4 regions of the Streptomyces sp. NPDC004610 genome follow, and region 2 is predicted to be linked to each of the others. Evidence: riboswitches for the same ligand, from Rfam matches in the RefSeq annotation. Region 2 holds a riboswitch; each other region holds the start of a gene.
What was found. A riboswitch is a leader RNA that binds a small molecule or an ion and turns the genes downstream of it on or off. The one in region 2 is predicted to bind cobalamin.
Positions count from the first base shown of each region.

Region 1: it holds a riboswitch for cobalamin, as region 2 does, so the genes downstream of both, ABZX40_RS22630 (energy-coupling factor ABC transporter permease) here and metE (5-methyltetrahydropteroyltriglutamate--homocysteine S-methyltransferase) in region 2, are expected to answer to the same signal.
Region 3: it holds a riboswitch for cobalamin, as region 2 does, so the genes downstream of both, ABZX40_RS02345 (ribonucleoside-diphosphate reductase subunit alpha) here and metE (5-methyltetrahydropteroyltriglutamate--homocysteine S-methyltransferase) in region 2, are expected to answer to the same signal.
Region 4: it holds a riboswitch for cobalamin, as region 2 does, so the genes downstream of both, ABZX40_RS13945 (cobalamin biosynthesis protein) here and metE (5-methyltetrahydropteroyltriglutamate--homocysteine S-methyltransferase) in region 2, are expected to answer to the same signal.

Region 1 covers NZ_JBEXLA010000020.1:95,443-97,615, forward strand. The annotation lists gene ABZX40_RS22625 (DUF4142 domain-containing protein) at 1-493, shown strand, start outside; cobalamin riboswitch at 586-771, shown strand; gene ABZX40_RS22630 (energy-coupling factor ABC transporter permease) at 801-1,493, shown strand; gene ABZX40_RS22635 (energy-coupling factor ABC transporter substrate-binding protein) at 1,490-1,843, shown strand; gene cbiQ (cobalt ECF transporter T component CbiQ) at 1,850-2,173, shown strand, end outside.
Region 2 covers NZ_JBEXLA010000015.1:187,344-189,516, forward strand. The annotation lists gene metE (5-methyltetrahydropteroyltriglutamate--homocysteine S-methyltransferase) at 1-1,188, opposite strand, end outside; cobalamin riboswitch at 1,356-1,579, opposite strand; gene ABZX40_RS19170 (cupin domain-containing protein) at 1,665-2,173, opposite strand, start outside.
Region 3 covers NZ_JBEXLA010000002.1:49,253-51,425, forward strand. The annotation lists gene ABZX40_RS02345 (ribonucleoside-diphosphate reductase subunit alpha) at 1-1,056, opposite strand, end outside; cobalamin riboswitch at 1,183-1,339, opposite strand; partial or broken gene ABZX40_RS02350 (GNAT family N-acetyltransferase) at 1,385-1,630, opposite strand; gene ABZX40_RS02355 (GntR family transcriptional regulator) at 1,874-2,173, opposite strand, start outside.
Region 4 covers NZ_JBEXLA010000010.1:185,105-187,277, reverse strand. The annotation lists gene ABZX40_RS13955 (inorganic phosphate transporter) at 1-64, shown strand, start outside; gene ABZX40_RS13950 (hypothetical protein) at 123-344, shown strand; cobalamin riboswitch at 625-765, shown strand; partial or broken gene ABZX40_RS13945 (cobalamin biosynthesis protein) at 907-1,815, shown strand.

The DNA of each region.
Region 1 (2,173 bases), on a different contig from region 2:
GCATCTGATCGTGGGGCACGCGGGGCTGGACGAGCTGTGCCGCCGGATCGCCCCCGAGCTGAACATCACCCTGCCCAACCAGGCGAGCCCGCAGCAGCAGCAGTTCGTGGCGACAGTCGCCGCCGAGCAGGGCAGGTCCTTCGACTCCACGGCCGTGCAGATCATGCGGGTCACCCATGGCCAGATCTTCCCCGTCGTCGCCAAGACCCGGGCCAACACCCGCAACACCCTGGTCCGCCAGCTCGCCGACCTCGCCAACGACACCGTCCTGGACCACATCACCGTGCTGGAGAAGACCGGGCTGGTCAACCACGACCAGGTCAACTTCCAGCAGACCGTCCCGCCCAAGCTGCCCAAGGACCAGCTGACCCCGCCGCCCCCGCAGCCCGGGGCGCCCGTGGTGGTTCTCACACCGCGCCCCGATCTCGGGATCAACACCGCGAACCCGGCACCCAGTCCTTCGGCGGCGACGGGGGGCGGCCAGGTGGGCTGACCCGCGAACCCCGCGTTCCGGGCCCCCAAACCCTCGCTCCGGGCCCGCTCACGACCCGTTCCGGACCCGCTTGTCATGGTCGGGTCCGCGCACTACTGTCACCTCGCCTTGGTGAACGGGAAATCCGGTGCGGAACCGGTGCGGCCCTCGCCACTGTGATCGGGAAGTCCTGCTCCGGCCCTCACGGGCAGCCACTGGGTCCCTCGGGACCCGGGAAGGCGGAGCACGGGCGGTGGTACCCGTCAGCCAGGAGACCGGCCAAGGCGCGTCGTCCATCCACGAGGTGCTGGAGAGGGTCTGCTGAGCCATGCACATAGCCGAGGGTTTTCTGCCCCCGGCGCACGCGATCGCCTGGAGTGTCGCGTCGGCGCCGTTCGTCATCCACGGAGTGAGATCACTCACCCGTGAGGTCAAGGAGCATCCCGAGAGCACCCTGCTGCTCGGGGCGTCCGGGGCCTTCACCTTCGTCCTGTCCGCGCTGAAACTGCCGTCGGTCACCGGGAGCTGCTCCCATCCGACCGGCACCGGTCTCGGCGCCATCCTGTTCCGGCCGCCGGTCATGGCGGTGCTGGGCACCATCACCCTGCTGTTCCAGGCGCTGCTGCTGGCCCATGGCGGGCTCACCACGCTGGGCGCCAACGTCTTCTCCATGGCGATCGTCGGACCCTGGGCCGGATACGCCGTCTACCGGCTGCTCCGCCGCTCCGGGGCACCGCTGATGGCCGCGGTGTTCTGCGGCGCGTTCGTCGCCGATCTGTCCACCTACTGCGTGACCAGCGTGCAGCTCGCGCTGGCCTTCCCCGACCCGGGCAGCGGATTCCTGGGCGCGCTCGGCACGTTCGGGTCCATCTTCGCCGTCACCCAGATCCCCCTCGCGGTGAGCGAGGGACTGCTCACGGTGCTGGTGATGCGGCTGCTGGTGCAGTCCAGCAGCGGTGAGCTGACCCGGCTGGGTGTGCTGGTCGCCCGTACCTCCAAGGCACAGGCGGTGGCGCGGTGAAGCGGAACACGAGGATCAATCTGCTGTTGCTGCTCGCGGTGGCCGCGCTCGCCGTGCTGCCGCTGGCGCTCGGGCTCGGCGACCACAAGGAGGAGCCGTTCGCCGGGGCGGACGCCGAGGCCGAGACGGCGATCACCGAGATCGAGCCGGACTACGAGCCCTGGTTCTCGCCGCTGTACGAACCGCCGTCCGGGGAGATCGAGTCGGCGCTGTTCGCGGTGCAGGCCGCGATCGGCGCGGGGGTGCTCGCGTACTACTTCGGGCTGCGGCGCGGACGGCGGCAGGGGGAGGAGCGGGCGGCGGCGCCGACGCCGGCCGCCCCTTCGGGTGATCCCGCCGCGCGGGGCTGAGGGCGGGTGCTGCCGATCGACGCGGCGGCGCACGGCAGTCGCTGGCGCCGCCGTCATCCCGTCGACAAGGCCGTGCTCGGTTTCGGGCTGACCGCGCTGGCGATCTCGCTGCCGCCGTGGCCCGGTGCCGTGCTGGTGCTGCTCACCGCGCTGGTGGTGCTGCTGGGCCCGGCCGGGGTGCCGGGGCGCCGGCTGTGGCGGGCCTACCGGGTGCCGCTGGGGTTCTGCGTCACGGGCGCGCTGCCGCTGCTGGTGCGGGTGGGCGGGTCCGAAGGAACCGGCGGGTTCGTCGGGCTCGCCGAGGGCGGGCCGGTGCGCGCCGCCGAACTG
Region 2 (2,173 bases):
CCGGGAGGCCAGGTCGGCGCGGTTGGCGGCGAGTTGGGCGGCGATGGCGTCGGTGCCCTCGGCGAGGCCCCTGGCCAGGGTGACGATCTCCGCGCTCTTCTGCCGGGCGAACGCCAGCCAGCGCCTGACCTGCGGTGCGATGTCCCGCTCGGCGGAGGCGTCCAGGGGGACGTGGAGGAGGGAGCAGGAGGCGGCCACGTCCACCCGGTCGGCGAGACCGAGCAGGGTGCCCAGGGTGGCGAGGGAGCGGGTGAGGTCGTTGACCCAGATGTTGCGGCCGTTGACGACCCCGGCGACCAGGCGCTTGCCGGGCAGTCCGCCGACCGCCGCGAGGGCGTCCAGATTGGCGGCGGCGGACTCCGTGAAGTCCAGCGCCAGGCCCTCGACGGGGGCCTTGGCCAGGACGGGCAGGGCGTCGCCGAGGCGGTCGAAGTAGGAGGCGACGAGGAGCTTCGGGCGGTCGGTGAGGGCGCCGAGGTCGCGGTAGGCGCGGGCGGCGGCGTTGAGGTCGGCCGGGGTGCGGTCCTGGACCAGGGCGGGTTCGTCCAGCTGCACCCAGTCGGCGCCGGCGGCCCGCAGATCGGCGAGGATCTCGGCGTACACCGGCAGGAGCCGGTCCAGCAGGGTCAGGGGGTCGAAATCGGCGGCCACACCGGGCGCGGGCTTGGCGAGGAGGAGGTAGGTGACCGGGCCGACCAGCACCGGGCGGGCGGTGAGGCCCAGGGCGAGGGCCTCCTTCAGCTCGCCCACCTGCTTGCCGGGGTCGGCGGAGAAGACCGTGTCCGGGCCCAGCTCGGGGACCAGGTAGTGGTAGTTGGTGTCGAACCACTTCGTCATCTCCAGCGGCGCCACGTCCTGCGTGCCGCGCGCCATCGCGAAGTAGCCGTCCAGGGGGTCCGCCGCGACGGCGGCCCGGTGGCGGGCGGGGATCGCGCCGACCATGACGGTGGTGTCGAGGACGTGGTCGTAGTGGGAGAAGTCGCCGGTGGGGACCTCGTGGACCCCGGCGTCGGCGAGCCGGCGCCAGTTGCTCCGGCGGAGTTCGGCGGAGGCGGCCCTCAGGGCGTCGGCGCTGACGCGGCCCTTCCAGTAGCCCTCGACGGCCTTCTTCAGTTCCCGGTGCTGACCCTGGCGGGGGTAGCCGTACACGGTGGCCCGTGCTGCCGCGGCTGCGGGCTTGGTGGTCACGGAGATCTCCTTCGCGAGATGAATCCCTGAGATCCCGGCGACGGGACGGGGGCGCGAAGGGTGACGGAACCGGGCGGCCCGGCCCGTGCGCTGCGGGGCACGGTCGTCCGCCTGACTCTGTACGCCGACCCGCCCGCGAAGGTCACCGGAATGTCCGCGCACGAGTGGTTCGCGCATGGGCGGCTGGCAGGTCTTCGGACTCGCGGGCGCGTCCTGACGAGATCAGGACCCCTACTGGCCGTCGCTTCCCAGGCCCGTTCTCCCGGACCCAGTGCGTATGACGGCGGTCGTTCCCACTCACCGCTGCGGGGCAGTCCCGGATTCCCACCGGGTTCCCTCTTGCGACGCTCCCGCCTGGCGGACGGGGCGAACCAGCTGCGTCGGTCACCCTAGCCGCTCGGACACCGCCCGTACATGACGTCTCACCCGTGCCGCGCCCGGGGGAGCGGGCACGGCACGGGAGCGGGAGGCACCCCCTAGGGCCGGTCCGCCGGGGTGGCGGGCGGGTCGTAGCGCAGCGGGGTGAGCTGCTGGACGTCGTAGCGCAGCCGCAGGGCGGCGATGGCGGAGTGATCGATCTCTCCTTGGGCGGCGAGGATGTCGAGCAGTTCCTCGAAGTACCGCTCGTGCGCCGGGGGCGGGGCGGCCTGGAAGAGCACCCGGGCCGGTTCGGGGCCGGTGTTGGCGAAGGCGTGCGGGCATCCGGGCGGGACGAACAGCAGGGTGCCGGGGCCCGCCCGCACCGCCCGCTCCCCGGCGGCGGACTCCCACTCCCGCCAGTGGTCCGGGGTCCTCACCAGCGGCTCGAAGGCCAGCACCTCCAACTCGCCCTCGATGACGTAGAACAACTCCTCGCTGTGCGTATGGGTGTGGGCGCCCACATCGAAGCCGGGCGGGACGACGACCTCGAAGGTGGAGGCCGCCCGGGAGTGCTCGCCGGTCACCTTGAAGGTGACCCGCTGGGCGGCGACCGCCACGGTCCGCC
Region 3 (2,173 bases), on a different contig from region 2:
GGAGTCGACCCGCCGCATGAACTCGTCCGGCACCCAGTGCGCGAGATTCAGATTGTGGGTACGCCGGGCATCCTCACCGGTGTTGTCGCGCAGCTCCAGGAACTCCTCGATGTCGGAGTGCCAGGTCTCCAGGTACACCGCCGCCGCGCCCTTGCGCCGCCCGCCCTGGTTCACGGCGGCCACCGAGGCGTCCAGCGTCTTCAGGAACGGCACGATCCCGTTGGAGTGCCCGTTGGTGCCCCGGATCAGCGAACCGCGTGACCGGATCCGGGAGTACGACAGCCCGATGCCGCCGGCGTGCTTGGAGAGCCGGGCGACCTGGTGGTAGCGGTCGTAGATGGAGTCCAGCTCGTCCTTGGGGGAGTCGAGGAGGTAGCAGGAGGACATCTGGGGGTGGCGGGTGCCGGAGTTGAAGAGGGTGGGGGAGGAGGGGAGGTAGTCCAGCCGGCTCATCAGCCGGTAGAGGGCCGCCACCTCGTCCAGCGCGCGGACGGTCCCGTCCTCCGCCAGCCCGGCCGCCACCCGCAGCAGGAAGTGCTGGGGGGTCTCGATCACCTTGCGGGTGATGGGGTGGCGCAGCAGGTAGCGGCTGTGCAGGGTGCGCAGCCCGAAGTAGCCGAAGAGGTCGTCGGCGGTCGGATCGATGAGGCCGTCGAGCCGCTCCGCGTACGTCTGTACGAAATCGTGGGTGCGGTCGGCGATCAGGCCCTCGCGGTGACCGGTCGCCACCGACCCGGTGAAGGTGGTGACACCCTGCGAGGCGGCCTCGGCGGCGATGGTGAGGGTCAGCAGCCGGGCGGCCAGCCGGGAGTAGGCGGGGTCCTCGGAGATCAGCCCGGCAGCGGCCTCGGTCGCCAGCTCCCGCAACTCCGCCTCGTCCGCGCGGGCGGAACGGCCCCGCAGCGCGGCGGCGGCCACCCGGCCGGGGTCGGCGTCGGGGAGGTCGGCGGTCAGCGTCGTCAGCGTCCGCAGGAGGGCGGTTCCGGGACCGTCGGGCTCCGTGGCGGTAGCCGCGGGGGTGACTGCTGAAGCCGGGTCTGCTGGCGCGATCGTCACGTGGGGCTCTCCCTCGCTCGGCACGGGGCCTCGGGGAGGGCAGGGGGCGGTGACGCACGAGCGCGGGTACGCGTCGCGTCCACCGGCCCATTCCACGAGGCCCGGACGTCATGGCACCCGGGCCGGGTGGCCGGGCGCACTGTCGGCAGGTCCTCGGACTGGCCATGGCGTGCTGACACGGGGCTGGATGGCACCGCGAATACGCACATGTACACCGTTGCGGGACAGTTCCGGATTCGCACCGGATTCCCCTGCGGCGACAGCGAGCATGAGCATACATGTAGTGCCCGGTCGCCGTGTCACCCCCAGATGTTGTGTCGCGCCGGTTTCACAGTGTCAACTCGTAGGTGAGAAGAGTGAGGTCGTCCAGGTGCGGCACGGGATTCCAGTCCCGGTGCGGGGTACGGACGAAACCGAGCCGTTCGTAGAGGCGGTGGGCGGCGTGCATCCCGCTCTGCGTGGACAGCACGATGCGCTCCGCGCCGGGGCGAGCGATGCAGGCCCGGACGAGGGCCTCACCGATGCCGTGACGCCGGGCTTTGGGCGCGACGGCGAGGATGCGGATCTCGGCCTCGTCGCTCGCGGCGGCGGGCGTCCCGCCGGGTGCGATGAAGATCACGGTGTCGGCGGCTCGGTCGGGAACGCCGGTGCGTGGGGGTGGGATGCCGGGTGCGGGTCGTGGTGGGCTGGTCGCGCAGTTCTCCCCCAGAGGGGGCACCCCCACCCCCAGAGGGGGCACCCCCAGCGCCCCTTAGGGGGGTGGGGGTGCTCGGCGTTCAGAGGGTGGCTGGTTGGGCCCGTGGGCGCCGTCTCCTCGTCAGGACCGGTCGACCCCGAACTCGTACGCGACTTCCCAGCGCACGTTCGGCACGGCGATGTCCGCCGTCTCGATGGGGCGTCCGTCCGTGTCGTAGTAGGTGCGCTCGATCGTGAGCAGCAGGTCGCCGAGGTTGATGCCGAGCAGGTTGGCCTGTTCCTGGGTGGCGCGGCCGGGGCGCGGGATCTCGACGGCGGTGTCGATGACGACACCGAGGGACCGCATGCGCTCGACCACCCCCATGCCCGCGAGCGGACCCATCTCGGGGAGTACGACCGGAGTGCCGTCCGTGATCGCCAT
Region 4 (2,173 bases), on a different contig from region 2:
GCCCGCCGCCGGCTCCGCCTCTGGTACCGGTCCCGATCCGGCCGCGCCCAAGGCCACCGTCTGAGCGGCGCCGTCCGTCGCCCTCCCCCTCCCCCCTCCACGACACTCAAGGACACAGCAGCATGGAAATCGACTGGGCGGCCCTCGGCTCCGTCTTCGGAGTCAGCCTCGTGGTCACCGTGGCCCTCGTCGGCCTGTTCACCCTCGGCATCAGCGGGCTGGCACGCCATGAGCGCGCGGCCGACAGCGGCGGGGGCGCGACGCTCGCGGTCACCGGCGCGTACGCCTGCTTCGCGGCGTGCCTGGGGGCCGTGGCGTACGGGATCTATCTGATCGTCGCCTGACACCCGCGCCGGGACGGGGCGGTCCGGGCCGGGGCGGTCCGTTCGGCGCGGGTGCGCCTGCGCGGTGGCGGGCCCGTCCGATCGTCGACCGACCCGCGTGCAGCGGTCGGCCCGCGCGCAACGGCGTGCCCGCGGGCGCGCGTTCGTCCCGCACACCCCCCACGAGGGCGGGTACCGGACCCAGGGACCTGGGTTCCGTACCCGCCCTCGTGGTGTGCGCGACGGTCGCTGTGTGGAGCTGAGCACACTCTCCTGTCGCAGGTCAGCGGCAGGTTGACGGTTTCTCCGGCCCCGTGGTGGACTGCCGGGGCCAACTACGGCGACACGAGAGGAAGCCGGTGCGAATCCGGCGCGGTCCCGCCACTGTCACCGGGGTAGAACCCCCCGGGAGCCAGGAACTCTCACCGCCGCTTCGTCGAACCAGGGCGCGGACACCCTGAGTGAGGACATGTCGCCATGCTCGGCTGCCGATCGAGGCTCGCCACCGGACCTGGACACGGATCCGGACCCGGAACCGGGACCCCGCTCCCCCTGACTTCCGCCTCCGCGGCCGGCTGAGCCGATGTCCGCCGAACGCGACTTCGCGTACGGCGCCGCCGCCGGACTCCTCGGTGACCTGCTCCTCGGCGATCCCCGCCGCGGGCATCCGGTCGCCGTGTTCGGACGGGCGGCGGGCGCCGTGGAACGACTGCTGTGGCGCGACCACCGGGGGTGGGGCGCGCTGCACACCGCCGTGTGCGTGGGCGGCGCCACCGCCCTGGGCCTGGCGGCGACCCGCGCGGTACGGTCCTCCGCCGCCGCCTCCGTCCTGCTGACCGGCGCCGCCACCTGGGCCGTGGTCGGCGGGACCTCGCTGGGGCGGGAGGCTCGGGCGATCGGGCGCGCGCTGGAGCGCGGGGACGTGGCCGGGGCGCGGGCGCGGTTGCCGCATCTGTGCGGGCGGGACCCGCAGGCGCTGGACGCCGACGGGATCGCGCGGGCCGTCGTGGAGTCCGTGGCCGAGAACACCTCCGACGCGGTGGTGGGGGCGCTGGTGTGGGGGGCCGTGGCGGGGGTGCCGGGGCTGCTGGGATTCCGGGCGGTGAACACTCTGGACGCGATGGTGGGTCACCGGTCGCGGCGGTACCGGCGCTTCGGATGGGCGTCCGCGCGGCTCGACGATGTGGCGGGCTGGCCGGGGGCACGGCTGACGGCCGCGCTGACCGTCGTCGCCGGAGGTGATCCGCGAGGGGCCTGGCGGGCCTGGCGCGAGGACGCCGACCGGCATCCGAGCCCCAACGCCGGGGTCGTGGAGGCGGCGTTCGCGGGCGCGCTCGGTGTGCGACTCGGCGGGACCCTGTCGTACGCGGGCCGGGTCGAGCGGCGCCCGGTGCTGAACGGGACGGGGCGGGCGGTGACGGTCGCGGATGTCGAGCGGGCGGTACGGGTGTCGCGGCGGGTGCAGTGGCTGGCGCTGGGGGTGAGCGTGGCGGGGGCGACTTGGCGGACGTGGGGGCGGGGGCCTGCCGGCGGGGGCGGGGGGTTGGCGAAGGCCGGGTTGGCGAAGCTGGGGTTGGCGAAGGCGGGGCTGGGGAACCGGGGGTCGCAGAACCCGGGGTTGGCGGAGCGCGGGTCGCGGAACCCGGGGGCGCGGAGCCTGGAGTCGCCGAAGCCGGGGGCGCGGAACCCGAGGACGCGGAGCCTGGAGTCGCAGAGCCTGGACTCGGCGAAGCCGGAGTCGCAGAACCCGAGGACGCAGAACCTGGACTCGCCGAGCCCGGGGTCGCCGAACCCGGGATCACAACACCCGAAGCTGCCGAAGGCCGGCTCGCACATCCCGGAGTCGCCCA